DNA from 3 places in the Colwellia sp. BRX8-9 genome. Region 2 is predicted to be linked to each of the others. Evidence: predicted binding sites of a transcription regulator. Region 2 holds the regulator's gene; each other region holds the start of a gene.
What was found. The regulator sigma-54, encoded in region 2, starts transcription at its own class of promoters, with help from an activator protein. The targets are predictions, from matches to a motif close to GTTGGCACGNNNNTNGNNT.
Positions count from the first base shown of each region.

Region 1: a site for sigma-54 is predicted at 2,872-2,890, ahead of H4J70_RS01505 (P-II family nitrogen regulator). Genes of this name have one in related genera too.
Region 3: a site for sigma-54 is predicted at 1,431-1,449, ahead of nirB (nitrite reductase large subunit NirB). Genes of this name have one in related genera too.

Region 1 is NZ_JACGVN010000001.1:312,180-317,624, reverse strand. It holds gene infC (translation initiation factor IF-3) at 1-447, shown strand, start outside; gene rpmI (50S ribosomal protein L35) at 662-856, shown strand; gene rplT (50S ribosomal protein L20) at 872-1,231, shown strand; gene H4J70_RS01510 (phosphoribosylaminoimidazolesuccinocarboxamide synthase) at 1,507-2,610, shown strand; gene H4J70_RS01505 (P-II family nitrogen regulator) at 2,941-3,279, shown strand; gene H4J70_RS01500 (ammonium transporter) at 3,266-4,600, shown strand; gene pheS (phenylalanine--tRNA ligase subunit alpha) at 4,816-5,445, shown strand, end outside.
Region 2 is NZ_JACGVN010000002.1:169,039-174,483, reverse strand. It holds gene kdsC (3-deoxy-manno-octulosonate-8-phosphatase KdsC) at 1-11, shown strand, start outside; gene lptC (LPS export ABC transporter periplasmic protein LptC) at 8-574, shown strand; gene lptA (lipopolysaccharide transport periplasmic protein LptA) at 555-1,097, shown strand; gene lptB (LPS export ABC transporter ATP-binding protein) at 1,094-1,825, shown strand; gene H4J70_RS02475 (RNA polymerase factor sigma-54) at 1,905-3,413, shown strand; gene hpf (ribosome hibernation promoting factor) at 3,437-3,724, shown strand; gene ptsN (PTS IIA-like nitrogen regulatory protein PtsN) at 3,770-4,225, shown strand; gene rapZ (RNase adapter RapZ) at 4,257-5,111, shown strand; gene H4J70_RS02455 (HPr family phosphocarrier protein) at 5,125-5,400, shown strand.
Region 3 is NZ_JACGVN010000004.1:140,567-146,011, forward strand. It holds gene H4J70_RS04865 (bifunctional protein-serine/threonine kinase/phosphatase) at 1-1,281, shown strand, start outside; gene nirB (nitrite reductase large subunit NirB) at 1,512-4,055, shown strand; gene nirD (nitrite reductase small subunit NirD) at 4,082-4,417, shown strand; gene H4J70_RS04880 (ANTAR domain-containing response regulator) at 4,761-5,396, shown strand; gene H4J70_RS04885 (CmpA/NrtA family ABC transporter substrate-binding protein) at 5,438-5,445, shown strand, end outside.

The DNA of each region.
Region 1 (5,445 bases), on a different contig from region 2:
GGAGAGCCTGGTGGCATCGTCACATTAGATGAAGCAATGGATCAAGCTGACGAAGCTGGTGTTGATCTTGTTGAAATAAGCCCTACGGCTAAACCTCCTGTACTCCGTGTTATGGATTACGGTAAGTTTATCTATGAAAAAGCTAAAGAACAAAAAGAACAACGCAAAAACCAGAAACAGATACAGGTTAAGGAAATTAAATTCCGTCCTGGAACAGATGAAGGCGACTATCAGGTAAAACTACGCAACCTGAAGCGCTTTTTAGAGGGTGGCGATAAAGTTAAAGTAACTTTACGTTTCCGTGGTCGTGAAATGGCTCACCAAGAACTCGGTTTACAACTACTAACTCGCGTTAAAAACGATTTAGAAGAGTTAACTGTACTTGAATTCTTCCCGCGTCGTGCGGAAGGAAGACAAATGGTGATGGTACTAGCACCTAAAAAATAATCAATAACCGGTATTTCAAGTAACTTAGTTTGATGTAAATTAAAATAAGTTCACCATTATTGATTTTAACGGGTAACTTTAGGCCTGAAAGTAAAAACTAACGTTTATTTTTGTTTATCCTTAAATAAACGCGTTAAGTTTTTCGCCTAAGTTGCTAAATTTCAATGGCAATGTTTATGTGTAATAGCACAAACATGAATGCGGAGTAATATTCATGCCTAAAATGAAAACTAACAAAGGTGCTGCGAAGCGCTTTAAAAAAACAGCCTCTGGCTACAAGTTCAAACAAGCTGGCCTTCGTCATATCTTGACTAAGCGTCGTACTAAAGTTAAACGTCATCTTCGTGCTAAGTGCATGATTTCGGCGGCTGACATTAAGTCAGTTAAAAAACTTTTACGTCACGGTTAATAGGAGAGATATAGAATGGCTAGAGTAAAACGTGGTGTACAAGCTCGTGCACGTCACAAGAAGGTTCTAAAGCAAGCTAAAGGTTATTACGGAGCACGTAGCCGTGTTTACCGTGTTGCTTATCAAGCAGTAACTAAAGCAGGTCAGTACGCTTACCGCGATCGTCGTCAACGTAAACGTCAATTCCGTCAGCTTTGGATCACTCGTATAAATGCAGCAGCTCGCATAAACGGTTTATCTTACAGTGTTTTCATTAATGGTCTTAAAAAGGCTGCTATTGAAATCGATCGTAAGATCCTAGCTGATATTGCAGTATACGACAAAGCAACATTCACATTCTTAGTTGAAAAAGCGAAAGCTGCTTTAGCTGCATAGAACTTGAAAAAGCTTTGAGATAAGGACGCCATTAGGCGTCCTTTTCTTTTTTTAATTATACTAACTTGTTCTTTAGCTCACTTTCTGCGTTTTAAAGTACTTACTAATAGTTATTAGCACCGTTCTTTACTTTGGAAATTAAACTAAACACCTTGGTTATAATGTATTAAAATGTTTTTATTAATTATACCGAATACTATTTTATCTTTTGGGATAACGCGCAAAGATATTATTCGCTACAATTAATATTAACTTGATAATTAAGGTTTAAACCGATGAGTCTTGCAGATCAAATTTTAGCGGTAAATAATGATTTACCTATTCGTACCGATGCACCAGTTCACAGCGGTAAAGTGCGCAGTGTTTATTGGTTAACCGACGCGGATAGTAAGCGACTAATTCAAGAGAAAGGCTATGATGTTGCCGACGACACACCTTTAGCCATTATGGTTATTAGTGATCGTATTTCTGCTTTTGAATGTATTTGGCAAGGCGAAGGTGGTATGCAAGGTGTACCTGGAAAAGGTGCATCACTGAATGCTATATCAAATCATTGGTTTAAATTATTTAAAGATCAAGGTCTAGCCGATAGTCATATTCTTGATATTCCACATCCGTTTGTTTGGATCGTACAAAAAGCTAAACCTGTAATGATTGAAGCTATCTGTCGTCAGTATATTACCGGTTCTATGTGGCGTTCATACGTAAAAGGTGAACGTGATTTTTGTGGTATCGAATTAGCTGAAGGATTATTGAAAGATTCAAAGCTACCTGAACTTCTACAAACACCTTCAACAAAAGGTATTTTAGAAGGCATTCCGGGCGTTCCTGCGATTGATGATGTTAATATTACTCGCAAAAATATTGAAGATAATTTTGAAGCCTTTAATTTTAAAACGCCTGATGATATTACTTTATACGAAAAATTATTAACGGAAGGTTTTGACGTTATTTCTGATGCGTTGGCAAAGCTTGACCAAATCTTTGTAGATACTAAGTTTGAATTTGGCTATGTAAAAGATAAAGCTGGCAACGACAAGTTAATTTATATGGACGAAGTGGGTACGCCTGATTCTTCACGTATTTGGGATGGCGAGCAATATCGTGCCGGTAAAGTGGTTGAAAACTCGAAAGAAGGTTTCCGCCAATTACTTTTAGCACATTTCCCTGATGCTGATATTTTATTAAATAAAAATCGCATGGACGAGCGCTTAGCTTTAGCTCGCAACAATGAGTTACCGGCATCCGTATTAATGGATGTGTCACAAACATACACAGCGATCGCTGAGAAAATTACCGGTCAAAAAATTGTTTTGTCTGCTAACCCTAAAGCTGAAATTATTGATATTTTACGCGAGCAGTATCAGCTAATCGATTAAGTCGTTATTGTCTCTGCTTAAAAGCTCTACACCCGTAGGGCTTTTTTTTTGTGCGCTATTTACCATCTCTAACCTTTGCTAATACTAAACCTTCAATTTTGCCCTTTACACTTTTTCTTAAACATAAAATCTGACTAATGGTCATAATCTGCGCACCAATATGGTGTTTGGGTTGTGTTTGTGTGTAACATTTTGGTGCATTTGAGCGGTGTAATATTAATTATTATTTTTTAACTTATTGTTTTTTAATTGATTGTCTCTTTGGGCACAAATGGTGCTTAAATAAATTTATATAAACAATCTTAAATAATATGCACTAAAGGTGAACAAATGAAGTTGATAACCGCAATAATCAAACCTTTTAAACTCGATGATGTTCGTGAAGCACTCAGTGAGATAGGTCTAGAAGGATTAACGTTAAGCGAAGTTAATGGTTTTGGCCGTCAAAAAGGTCATACCGAACTTTATCGTGGTGCCGAATATGTTGTCGATTTTTTACCAAAAATGAAACTTGAGCTCGCTGTTAAGGATGAAATGGTTGAGCGTGTTATCGACACTATTCTCGAAACAGCACAAACAGGAAAAATAGGTGACGGTAAGATATTTGTCACTAACATCGAACATATTGTTAGGATCAGAACAGGTGAAACAGATAATGAAGCTATTTAAACAGTTACACTCAAGCATAACGATGAATAAAGTATTAACACTTTTTGTTTTACTTTTGTCCGCGGTCGCATTGCCAAGTTTTGCCAGCAATGACGAATTGAACGGCGCAAATACGGCGTGGATCCTCACATCAACGGCTCTAGTCCTAATGATGACCTTACCCGGACTCGCTTTATTTTACGGTGGATTAGTTCGACGTAAAAATATTCTTTCTATTCTTATGCAGTGTTTTTCAATTGCTGCTCTTTCTTCGATACTTTGGTTTGTGGTCGGTTATAGCTTAGCCTTTGGTGAAGGTAATGCGTGGATAGGGGATTTTAGCAAAGTACTTATGATGGGAATAACCAAAGAAACCCTTGTTGGTGATATTCCGGAAAGCTTGTTTGCTTTATTTCAAATGACGTTTGCGGTTATTACTCCAGCACTTATTATTGGCGCTTATGCAGAAAGAATGAAGTTTTCTGCAGTCTTAATTTTTAGTGGCTTATGGTTGCTAGCGGTTTATGCTCCGGTAACTCATTGGGTTTGGGGCGGCGGTTGGTTAGGCCAAATGGGCATTTATGATTTTGCCGGTGGTATTGTGGTGCATATTACCTGTGGTGTTGCCGCATTGGTTGCTGCTGTTGTTTTAGGTCCTCGATATGGTTTCCCTCGAACGCCTATGTTGCCACATAACTTAACCATGACTATTACGGGGGCAGGTTTGCTTTGGGTCGGTTGGTTTGGTTTCAATGGTGGTAGTGCCTTAGCCGCCAATGGTGACGCAGCAATGGCTATGTTAGTCACGCATTTATCCGCTTCAGCAGGTGCACTGACTTGGGCTGCTATTGAATGGAAAAAATTTGGTAAAGCGAGTGTCTTAGGCGCGGTAACGGGCATGGTTGCCGGTTTAGGGACAATAACACCTGCATCAGGTTTTGTTGGCCCAGGTGGCGCACTAGTTATAGGAATTTCTGCGGGTTTTATTTGTTTTTATTCAACGGTCTATATTAAACAAAAGTTAAAAATTGACGATTCTTTAGATGTTTTTCCCGTGCATGGTGTCGGGGGTATTTTAGGCACTTTATTAGCGGGTGTGTTTTCTTCTACAGAGCTAGGCGCTTTTAGTGGTTATGGTTATGCAGAGGGTATCACCACGATGTTAGGGCAGGTCAGTGTTCAATTAGTGGGAATTGGCGCTGTTATTGTCTATACGGCGGTTGTCTCTTACCTGTTGTTTAAGCTTGTTTCCTTGATGACTAAAGGCTTAAGGGTTGATAAAGAACAAGAAATAACGGGCCTTGATTTAATTGAACATGATGAATCAGGGTATAATTTGTAGTTAAATTTTGTGATTTAGACGTCAAAAAACAGCAAGGCCTTTATTGAAATAGAGGCCTTTTTCTTATCTGAGCTGTTTTTTCAGTAAAAGCACTCTTTTCACTACATAATCAATTGATTTTTGTGTAAAATCATACACCATTTATATTAATACCATCAGTCTAGCCAAAACCTTCAAATTTACTGAACGGTTTTAGAGCCGTTTTAGAGGAACTCATGAATTTAGACGATATAATATTGCAGGCAGAACAAGCTATTTCTGCAGCAAAAGATCCAGTAGAGCTTGATCAAGTTCGCGTTAATTTTTTAGGTAAGAAAGGTTTGTTCACTGAGCAAATGAAGGGCTTAAGTAAATTACCTAAAGAAGAAAAACCTAAAGCAGGGCAAGTGATCAATATTGCTAAGCAGCAAGTACAAAAATTATTAACCGAACGTGGTGAGTTATTGCGTGCAGAGGTTATTGCTAAACAGTTAGCTGCTGAGTCTATTGATGTAACATTGCCAGGGCGTAGTAATGACCTAGGTGGTTTACACCCAGTAACACGTACTATTGAGCGTATAGAAAGCTTTTTTGGTGATTTAGGTTTTTCTGTTAAAGAAGGTCCTGAGGTTGAAGACGATTTTCATAATTTTGATGCACTGAATATTCCAGAGCACCATCCTGCACGTCAAGACCATGACACTTTTTACTTCAATCCTAAGTTAGTTTTACGTACACAGACTTCTGGTGTACAAATTCGTACTATGGAAAAAGAGCAACCGCCTTTACGTATTATATCTCCAGGCAAAGTTTATCGTAATGATTACGATCAAACGCATACGCCAATGTTCCACCAAGTTGAAGGC
Region 2 (5,445 bases):
CGAGTATATGAATCGACTTTATAGTTTAACCTTGTTGTTTTTTCTAATTGCGGGAGGCGTTTACGGTATAATTGAATGGAGAAATTCCTCAGCACCACAATTACAAGCGATTGATAAGACGCTGACCCCTGATTTTATTGCCGAAAATTTACACAGTAATGTTTATAAACATCAAGGAAGCTTAGCTTATGTTGTTGATGCCCATCGTATGGAACATTACCCTGAGTTAAGTATTACCAACTTTGAGTTTCCTCAATACACACTTCATCCAAAAAATGATGCGCCCGCATGGAAAATATCTGCCAATGAAGGCATATTATACAATAACAACCGGGTAAAATTAGCAAAGCATGTCCGCCTGTTAGCAACAGATCCCGATAGCTTATTACAAGAAGTTCAAGGAAAATACTTTGAACTTGATCTAAAAACTAACATCATAAGTTCAGAACAAGAAATTAAAATTATCGGTAAAGGATTTACCATCGATGGTAAAGGTTTAATTGTCGACTTAAACACCAACCAAATGACACTAACTAAACATGTGAAATCAATTTATGAAATTGTTAAAAAATAGCCTACTGTGCTTATTGTTATCAACTCCGCTATTTTCGTCAGCTTTCGCTGAAAAATTTGATATAAAACAAAAGATTGAAATTAACGCTTCAAGACAAGCCGTTGATCTTAAAAATAAAATATTCAGCTATATTGATAACGTGGTGATCACTCAAGGTTCATTAGTTATACGTGCTGATTTAGTACAAGTGCTGACTCAATCTGGCAGTGAAGAAAAAACCTATATCGCTAAAGGGAAGCCAGCAACCTTTAAACAAACCTTAGCCGATGGCACTCCTCTTAGCTTACAAGCAGACGAAATAAGATATGAGCCCGCAAATAATTTAGTGATAATTTCAGGAAATGCGTTATTACAGCAAGAAGGTAGTGAGGTTAGTGGCAGTAGAATTACTTACAATATTGCCACTCAGTATGTTAATGCTGAAAGTAAATCTAACGAACGCACTAAAACGATTTTTCAGCCGAAAGAAAAAATTAAAGCGACAACCACAGACGCGAAAACTCAGGAAAAAATTAATTTATGAGCACTAGCACCCTAATGGCAAAAGGCCTTGCCAAAGCCTATAAAGGCAGAAAAGTGGTTAAAAATGTCAGTATGCAAGTTTCAGCAGGACAAATAGTCGGTTTACTGGGCCCAAATGGTGCCGGAAAAACAACTTCTTTTTATATGATTGTGGGGTTAGTTGAAAGTGATAGTGGCGATATTATCTTAAATGACGAAAACCTGACGTTAGCGCCTATGCATGAGCGTGCGAGAAAAGGCATCGGATATTTACCACAAGAAGCCTCTATTTTTCGAAAACTCAGTGTTTACGACAATATTATGGCTATTTTACAAACACGAAAAGAATTATCAGATGCTGAACGCGAAGAAAAATTAGAACATCTTGTTGAAGAATTCAACATAGGTCATATCAAAGATAATTTAGGCATGAGCTTATCTGGTGGTGAACGCCGCCGAGTAGAAATTGCTCGCGCATTAGCTGCTGAACCAAAATTTATTTTATTAGATGAACCTTTTGCTGGTGTTGACCCAATTTCAGTAGGTGATATTAAAAAAATTATTCTACACTTAAAAGAACGTGGCATTGGTGTGTTGATCACTGATCACAATGTACGTGAAACTCTCGATGTATGTGAACATGCGTATATTGTTAGTCATGGTGAACTTATTGCAGAAGGTACTGCAGATCAAATTCTTGCAAATCAACACGTAAGAGATGTATACCTTGGTGAACAATTCACGCTATAGTAGTCAGTAAATGAATAGTATCTTCGTATGAAAAAAACGAAAATATCCCATTAAAAATAATAGGAAGTTAATGACCTAAATGCGCCCTACTCTACAACTCCGCATAGGACAACAATTAACCATGACGCCACAATTGCAGCAAGCAATCAAATTGCTGCAACTGTCTACGTTAGAGCTTCAACAAGAAATTCAGGAAGCCTTAGAAAGTAATCCATTATTAGAAATGGATGAGTCTTCAAATAATCCCGAAGATAAAAGTACTGACAACCTTGAAGAAGCTCACACTGCCGGTAATGGTGACGTTAAAGAAGCCCCTGCTTCTGATGGTAGCGAAGACGCTACGCCTACCATTGATGAAATCACCACCACTGAAGCCATGGACAAGAACGATATCCCTGAAGAATTAAACATGGATACCACTTGGGATGATAACTACACGGCCGGTGCAGCAAGTTCAAGCTCAGGCCCAGCTTCAGAAGATTATACTTACCAAGGCGAGACTCAAGACTCCATTCAAGATCATTTGCGCTGGCAAATGGAATTAAGCCCTTTTACCGAAACAGACCGCGCTATAGCGACAGCAATTATTGATGCTGTTGATGACGCCGGTTACTTAACGGTATCTAGTGAAGACATTTTAGAAAGTGTTGCCATTGAAGGAGTAGAGCTTGATGAAATTGAGGTGGTACTAAAACGTATTAACCTCTTTGATCCTGTCGGTGTCGCTGCTCGTTCTATTTCAGAATGTTTAATCATTCAACTTAATCAATTTGACCCCGCTACACCTTGGTTAGCAGAAAGTAAGTTAGTTTTGCGTGACCATATTAATCTGCTGGGTAGCCGAGACTATCGTACATTAATGCGTAAAACTCGACTGAAAGAAGAGCAACTGCGCGAAGTGGTGCGTCTTATTCAATCACTTGATCCTAGACCCGGCGATAGTGTGATGAAGAGTGACGATCAGTATGTTATTCCTGATGTGTCTGTTGAAAAGAAAAATGGCCGTTGGGTGGTCGAATTAAACCCTGATACTGCGCCAAAACTTTCGGTGAATCAGCAATATGCTTCGATGTCACGTTCGATGAAGTCGACAGCGGACACACAATTTATTCGCTCAAATTTACAAGAAGCTAAATGGTTTATTAAAAGCTTAGAAAGCCGTAATGATACCTTATTAAAAGTGTCAAACTGTATTGTGCAACGTCAAATTGGCTTTTTTGAACATGGTAATGAAGCCATGCGTCCAATGGTTTTAAATGATATTGCCGAAGCTGTCGATATGCATGAATCAACCATTTCACGAGTGACGACACAAAAGTACATGCATACGCCACGTGGAATTTTCGAACTGAAGTTTTTCTTCTCAAGCCATGTTGGCACCGAAAGCGGTGGCGAATGCTCATCAACAGCTATTCGTGCATTAATCAAAAAATTTGTTGCTGCCGAAATCCCAGCAAAACCACTTAGTGATAGTAAAATGGCTGATTTATTAGCCGATCAAGGGATAAATGTAGCTCGACGCACCATAGCAAAATATCGAGAGTCACTTTCTATTCCACCTTCTAACCAACGAAAAAGTTTACTTTAACGAAAAGATGAGGAATTAAGCTTATGCAAATTAATCTTTCTGGCCACCATGTTGACATTACCGAAGCTTTACGAGAAAACGTCACGACTAAGATGGCAAAATTAAGCCGACATTTTGATCATATCAATAATGTTCATGTTGTTCTCACCGTTGAAAAATCAAATCAAATTGCTGAAGCGACTGTTCACGTTAGTGGCTCTGATTTACATGCAAAAGCTGAAAATGCTGACATGTATGCCTCTATTGATAGTCTTGTTGTTAAGCTTGACCGGCAAATATTGAAGTACAAAGGTAAAACGAATCAGCATTAATGCTGTTTATCGCCTGTTCACTCACCAAAGAATCTAAGTAGTATAATGAAGTTGCAAGATATCCTTACCCTTGATTGCACCCTGTGTGCGATTAAGGGTACAAGCAAAAAAAAACTCCTTGAAATAATTAGCACAACTGCGGCAAAAAAATTCGACAATATTGATACTCATCAATTATTCGAAAGCTTAATGGCGCGTGAAAAGGTTGGCTCTACCGGCATAGGAAATGGCATTGCGATTCCTCATGGTCGATTAACCAACACGTCACAAGTTATTGCTGTATTGCTGACCAGTGAACAAGCCGTTGAATTTGATGCGATAGACAACCGTGCTGTCGATATTATTATTGCGTTATTTGTCCCCGAAGAAAACTGCCAACAACATTTAGATACCTTACAAAGTATTGCGCAAATATTTAGTACTAAACAGTTCGCAAAGCAAGTAAGAAAATGCCAAAATTCGCAAGAGCTTTTTACTTTAATAAAGCATGCTAAACGTTAATAAAATCTAATAATAATCCAGGAAAACTCAAATGAAACTCTTGATAGTCAGTGGTCGCTCAGGGTCAGGTAAAAGTGTCGCCTTACGTGTACTCGAAGATTTAGGCTACTACTGTGTCGATAATATTCCGGTGAATTTATTGCCTGCATTAGCGCATACCGTTATTAATGATTACGACAAAGTAGCGGTTAGTTTAGATGTACGTAACTTACCCAATGATCCTAATGACGTTTCAGAAATATTAGATTATCTACCAAAAACAGTAAAACTCGATATTCTGTATTTAGATGCTGATGACTCTGATCTTATTCGACGTTTTAGTGAAACGCGTCGTTTACATCCTTTGATTAAACAAAATATCCCACTCGACCAAGCCATCTCTTTAGAGAAAAAGCTGCTTGAGCCTATTTCCACGCGTGCGGGTTTGTATATTAATACCAGCCAGTTATCACCTCATCAATTATCTGATTTAGTGCGTGAGCGAATTTTGGGCAAAACCTCGGCATCTATGGTGGTGGTGTTTGAATCTTTTGGCTTTAAACACGGTGTACCACAAGACGCAGATTATGTTTTTGATGCACGTTTTCTGCCTAACCCTTTTTGGGAAACAGACTTAAAAGGTTTTACCGGTTTAGATCAACCCGTGCGAGACTTTCTTGCTAGCCAACCGATTGTCACTAAATTTATCTGGCAAATTAACAGTTTTATGATGACATGGTTACCCCACTTAGAAAGAAACAATCGCAGCTATATTACTATCGCCATTGGTTGTACGGGTGGAAAACACCGATCGGTTTATATTGCAGAAATATTAGCAAACAATCTTAGAAAAGAACGCGAAGATGTTCAGTCTCATCATCGCGACATTAAAATACAAAGCACTTAATAACGGTCACTGTATGCCAAAATATAATAAATCATTAACCATTAGCAATAAACTGGGATTACATGCACGTGCTGCCACTAAACTTGCCCAGTTAAGCCAAAAGCTTAATGCTAACGTTACTATTTGCTTAGAGGGCAAAGAAGCTGATGCCAGTAGTATTATGGGGTTAATGTTACTGGCCGGTGGCTTTGGAAAAACCGTAGAGGTGATTACCCAAGGAGAAGATGCTCAACAAGCACTTGACGATGTATGCCAGTTATTTTCTGATAAATTTGATGAAGACGAATGATAAAAAGACTGAATAAAAAATAAAGTTACGTTATCATTCATTACA
Region 3 (5,445 bases), on a different contig from region 2:
ATAGGGCAACAGGATTTATTAACACGCGCATTAGGTGCTGATAGCCATTTAGAAGTTGATGTTTATCAAGTCGATTTACAGGCAGGAGATTTATTTATGCTAAGTTGTGATGGTATTCATGACTTTGTTAGTAAAGCTGCTTTTAAAACACTCTTTGATTCATTGCCGTTATCACCAAATAAGTCTGACTTAGAAGCTCTTTCTGAAAAAATTGTTGCCACCGCACTTGAGCGCGGTAGTCATGACAATGTGACCTGCTTACTGGTTTATATTGACGCGATACCGAATCGGAAACTGGCAGAAATTGAACGCGACCTAAGTTCAAAAGCGATCCCTCCAGCATTAAAAGTTGGGCAGAAACTTGATGATTATCTTGTTAAAAAAATAATACACGCCAGTATTCGTTCACACTTGTATTTAGTCGTCGATGTTAAAACAGATAAGCCTTATGTGTTAAAAGCACCCTCTGCTAACTTTTCAGATGACGCCTTTTATTTACAAGGTTTTATGCGGGAAGCTTGGGTGGGAGAACGCATTAAACACGTTAATGTCATGCGTGTATTATCCGCTAAAAAAGACAGCCAGTTTTTATACCATGTATGTGAATACATTAAAGGGCAAACCCTGGGTGAATGGTTACATGACAACCCTAAACCTAGCATTGCGCAGGTCCGCGATATAATGAAACAAGTGATCGGCGCATTACGATCATTTCAACGTTTAGATTTAGTTCACCGCGACTTAAAGCCCGACAATATTATGATCGATGAATATGGTCAAATTAAATTGATTGATTACGGCACCGTATTTGTCGCTTCACTTGATGAAAACCAAGAAACAATAAAAGAACAAGTACCACACGGTTCATTAAATTATATTGCACCTGAAACCTTATTGCATATGCAAGCTGATTATCAAAGTGACCTATTCTCATTGGGGGTTATTTGTTATGAAATGTTATCTGGTGAACTTCCTTACAAACCAATGCAACGTGCTGAAGTCACTATTAAAAATTATAACGATATGCAATATCGCAGCATTAAACAGTTTCGACCTGAGTTACCCTTGTGGTTAGATTTAAGTCTTCAAAAAGCAACGGCTGCAGATCCAAGACAGCGCTATAGAGCCTTTTCAGAATTTTTTAGTGATTTAAATAAACCGAGTTCATCTGCCGTTGAAGAATACAAAAACCAACCCTTGTTAAAGCGTGATCCTATCTTTTTTTGGCAATTAGTCTCAACCTTATTGTTTATTGCCTTGGTGGTATCTTTAGTTAATTAACCCGTTACCCCTTTACTTCTTCCCCTTTGCACTTATCACTCATTATTATGATGCACACCTCTGGTGCGTTGATGCCTTCACTGCAGTGCAAAATCGCTGTTACAACTCACACCTAAACCACTATCTAATTGAATTTATTAAAAAAACCACTTGGTTCGTTTATTGCAAATAACAACTCATTATCTAATTCTGCTAATACAGCAGTAATTTAAAGAAGTAGGGTTCCAAAAATGAGTACACAACCTCAGAAGATCGTCGTCGTTGGTAATGGCATGGTTGGCCATCACTTTGTTGATGAAATGGCGAAACATACCGGCTATGAAATTACCGTTCTATCAGCTGAAGACCGTTTAGCTTATGACCGCGTTCACTTATCAGAGTACTTTTCTGGAAAAACTGCTGATGATTTAGCCATGACTACGCCAGCATATTACAACGAAATAGGCGTTAATTTTTTTACTAACGCAAAAGTCACTAATATTGATAAAGCGGCAAAAACTGTTACGACTGAGTCGGGTGACATTTTCGCTTACGATAAATTAGTTATGGCGACAGGATCATACCCCTTTGTTCCCCCTATTCCAGGTAAAGAACGTGACCATTGTTTGGTTTATCGTACTATTCAAGATTTAGAAGACATTCAAGCGTCAGCTAAAGCGGGTAAAGTTGGTGTGGTTGTTGGTGGGGGGTTATTAGGTTTAGAAGCCGCTAACGCCCTTAAAGAACTTGGCCTGCAGACACACGTTGTAGAGTTTGCCCCACAATTGATGGGCGTACAATTAGACAAAGACGGCGGCGCTTTATTGCGTTCAATGATCGAAGGTATTGGTGTTCAGGTACATACGCAAAAAGCCACCAATGAAATTGTCGACGGTGAAGAATGTGTTCACCGAATGAATTTTGCCGATGGAACACATTTAGAAACTGACGTTATCTTATTCTCAGCCGGTATTCGCCCCTATGATAATTTGGCACGTGAATTTGATTTAGCGGTTGGCGAGCGAGGCGGCATTGTGGTTGATAACAACTGTAAAACCTCTAACGAAAATATTTACGCTATTGGTGAGTGTGCTTTGTGGAATAACTTTATTTTTGGTTTAGTGGCGCCAGGCTACACTATGGCTAAAGTGGCTGCCGATAACATTATTGGCGGTGAACAGCAGTTCACTGGTGCAGATATGAGCACTAAACTAAAATTAATGGGTATGGATGTGGGATCGATCGGCGATGCTCATGGCCGTACTCAAGGTTGTAAAAGCTACGTCTATTCAAATCAACCTGACCAAATTTATAAAAAAATAGTAGTCAGTGCCAATGGTAAAGAATTAATAGGTGCGGTTTTAGTGGGTGATACCAGTGAATACGATACCTTATTGCAATACGCATTAAATGGTATTGAGTTACCAGAAAATCCCGACGGTTTAATTTTACCCAGCTCAGGCGAAAAACCCACCTTAGGCGTGGATGCTTTACCTAATACCGCGACTATCTGCTCATGTTTGAATGTCACCAAAGGCGATATTATTGCTGCTATTGATTGTGGCGCCGTTGATGTCGGTGAAGTAAAGTCTTCAACGAAAGCAGGAACAGGCTGTGGCGGTTGTGCCGCCTTATTGAAAAAAGTAACAGATCACGAATTAGAAAAACGTGGGGTAGAAATTAGCACTGACCTTTGCGAACATTTTGCTTACAGCCGGGTTGAGTTATTTCACATTGTGCAAGCAGAACAAATTAAAACCTTTGACCTTTTAGTAGAAAAACACGGTTCAGGTTTAGGCTGTGAAATTTGTAAGCCAGCAGCTGCGTCTATTCTCGCTTCGGTTTGGAACGATTACATATTAAAACCAGACCATGTATCACTACAAGACACCAATGATGTCTTTCTAGGTAATATGCAAAAAGATGGTACTTATTCTGTCGTTCCCCGTATGCCAGGCGGTGAAGTAACCCCAGATAAGTTAATTGTTATTGGTGAAGTCGCTAAAGAATATAACCTATATACCAAAGTAACAGGCGGCCAACGTATCGACTTATTCGGCGCACGTGTTGACCAATTACCGGCGATATGGAAACGCTTAATTGATGCAGGTATGGAAACTGGTCATGCCTATGGCAAATCGTTACGTACGGTTAAATCTTGTGTTGGCAGCACTTGGTGTCGTTACGGCCAACAAGACAGCATGGCAATGGCCATTTTCTTAGAAGATCGCTACAAGGGCTTGCGTTCTCCTCATAAAATTAAGTTTGCGGTTTCGGGCTGTACACGCGAGTGTGCTGAAGCACAAAGTAAAGACATTGGTATTATTGCTACTGAAAACGGCTGGAACTTGTACGTCAGTGGCAATGGCGGCATGAAGCCTCGCCATGGCGACTTATTCGCGACTGATTTAGATGATGAAACCTTAGTGAAATATATAGATCGTTACTTAATGTTTTATGTGCGTACCGCAGATCGTTTAACCCGTACTTCTGTCTGGTTAGAAAACCTAGAAGGCGGCTTAGCCTACATGGAGAAAATAGTTAAGGACGATCACTTAGGGATTAATGATGAATTAGAAAAGCAAATGCAAAATGTCGTTGATACCTATCAATGTGAGTGGAAAACAACCATCGAAAGTGAAGAGCAATTAAAGCGTTTTCGTCAGTTTGTTAACTCTGACACTGTCGATGGCAACATCGAATTCGTTACTGAGCGTGATCAAATTAGACCCGCTCAAGGTGATGAGAAAAAATATGGCGTTCAAATTCAAGCCGTTGATTTAACACCTGCATAAATACGTTTACGAATAAGGAAAATAAAATGACAACAGAAAATAGCTGGCAAACCATTTGCTCAACCAGTGATTTAATTAAAAACTCAGGTGTTTGTGCATTATTAGCAAACAAAGAACAAGTGGCTTTATTCCAAGTAGGCAAGGACACCGTTTATGCTATTTCTAACTTTGATCCCTTTGGTAAAGCAAACGTTTTATACCGCGGTTTAATTGGTGAAACTAAAGGTAATATTTACGTTGCTTCACCCTTATTAAAACAACGCTTTGTTTTAAATTCAGGAGCCTGTTTAGATGATGATACTTTAGCGATTAAGACCTATGAAACACGTGTTACTGATGGAAAATTAGAAATATTTGGTTAAGGATTTCATCCTTTATTTTCATAAAAATCCTAGCGAAGTTAACGGTGCTGGGATTTTTATTTTTTACCATTCATCATTAAATTTAAGCCTAATATGACTCACTTAGCATCTGCTAAAAAAAAGTCTGCATACGCGAAGATTAATTATCCCAATTCTACATGCTAAGGTGTTTAAACAGTTCAATCCCGGAAGAGGTTATTTTGGTGCATCTTTGCATCACAAACTAATAAAAACGAGTATAAAAATCAAAGGACAATCCTAACCAATTGATATAAATGTAATTAAAATTCTGGTGTGAATTGTGCTTTAAATATACTTAATTCTTAATTTTAATTTGAATAAATTGAAAAATAAAACCTTGTCTTTGCCTAATAAAAATACGATATATCAGGATGTTCCATCAGGATTAAAAGTATTGCTTGCTGAAATAAACCATGCAAAAGCAAAGGTATTAATGAGCGTACTGATAAATGAGCAATATGATATCTATCATGTTGCTCATTCTGGCGTACCTTTATTAAGAGATGTTAAACAGCTAAACCCAGACGTTATCATTATTGATATAGAATCTCCAAACAGAGATATGCTTGAAAACCTCAATAAAATTTCTCAATTCGCCCCAAAACCTATCGTAGTTTTTTCAGAACAACAATGTGCCAATACTACCATTAATCAGATGGTCAAATCAGGGGTTAGTGCTTATGTGGTAGGGGAAGTTAACCAAACAAGAGTGAAGTCAATTATTGATGTGGCTATTGCGAGATTTGAGCTTTTTCAAGGACTAAAACAAGAACTTGCTGACACTAAACAAAAATTGTCTAGCCAGAAAAGTATCGATAAAGCTAAACGTTGGTTAATGGAAACAAAACAACTGTCTGAAATAGATGCGTATCACTTCATTCGAAAAATAGCGATGGATAACAGCCAGAAAATGGATGATGTTGCCAAAAACATCCTTTCTGTTGCTAGCATTTTTTAGATATTTAAAGACGTGTTAAAGAATTGTAGAGAATATCAATTATGTTTAA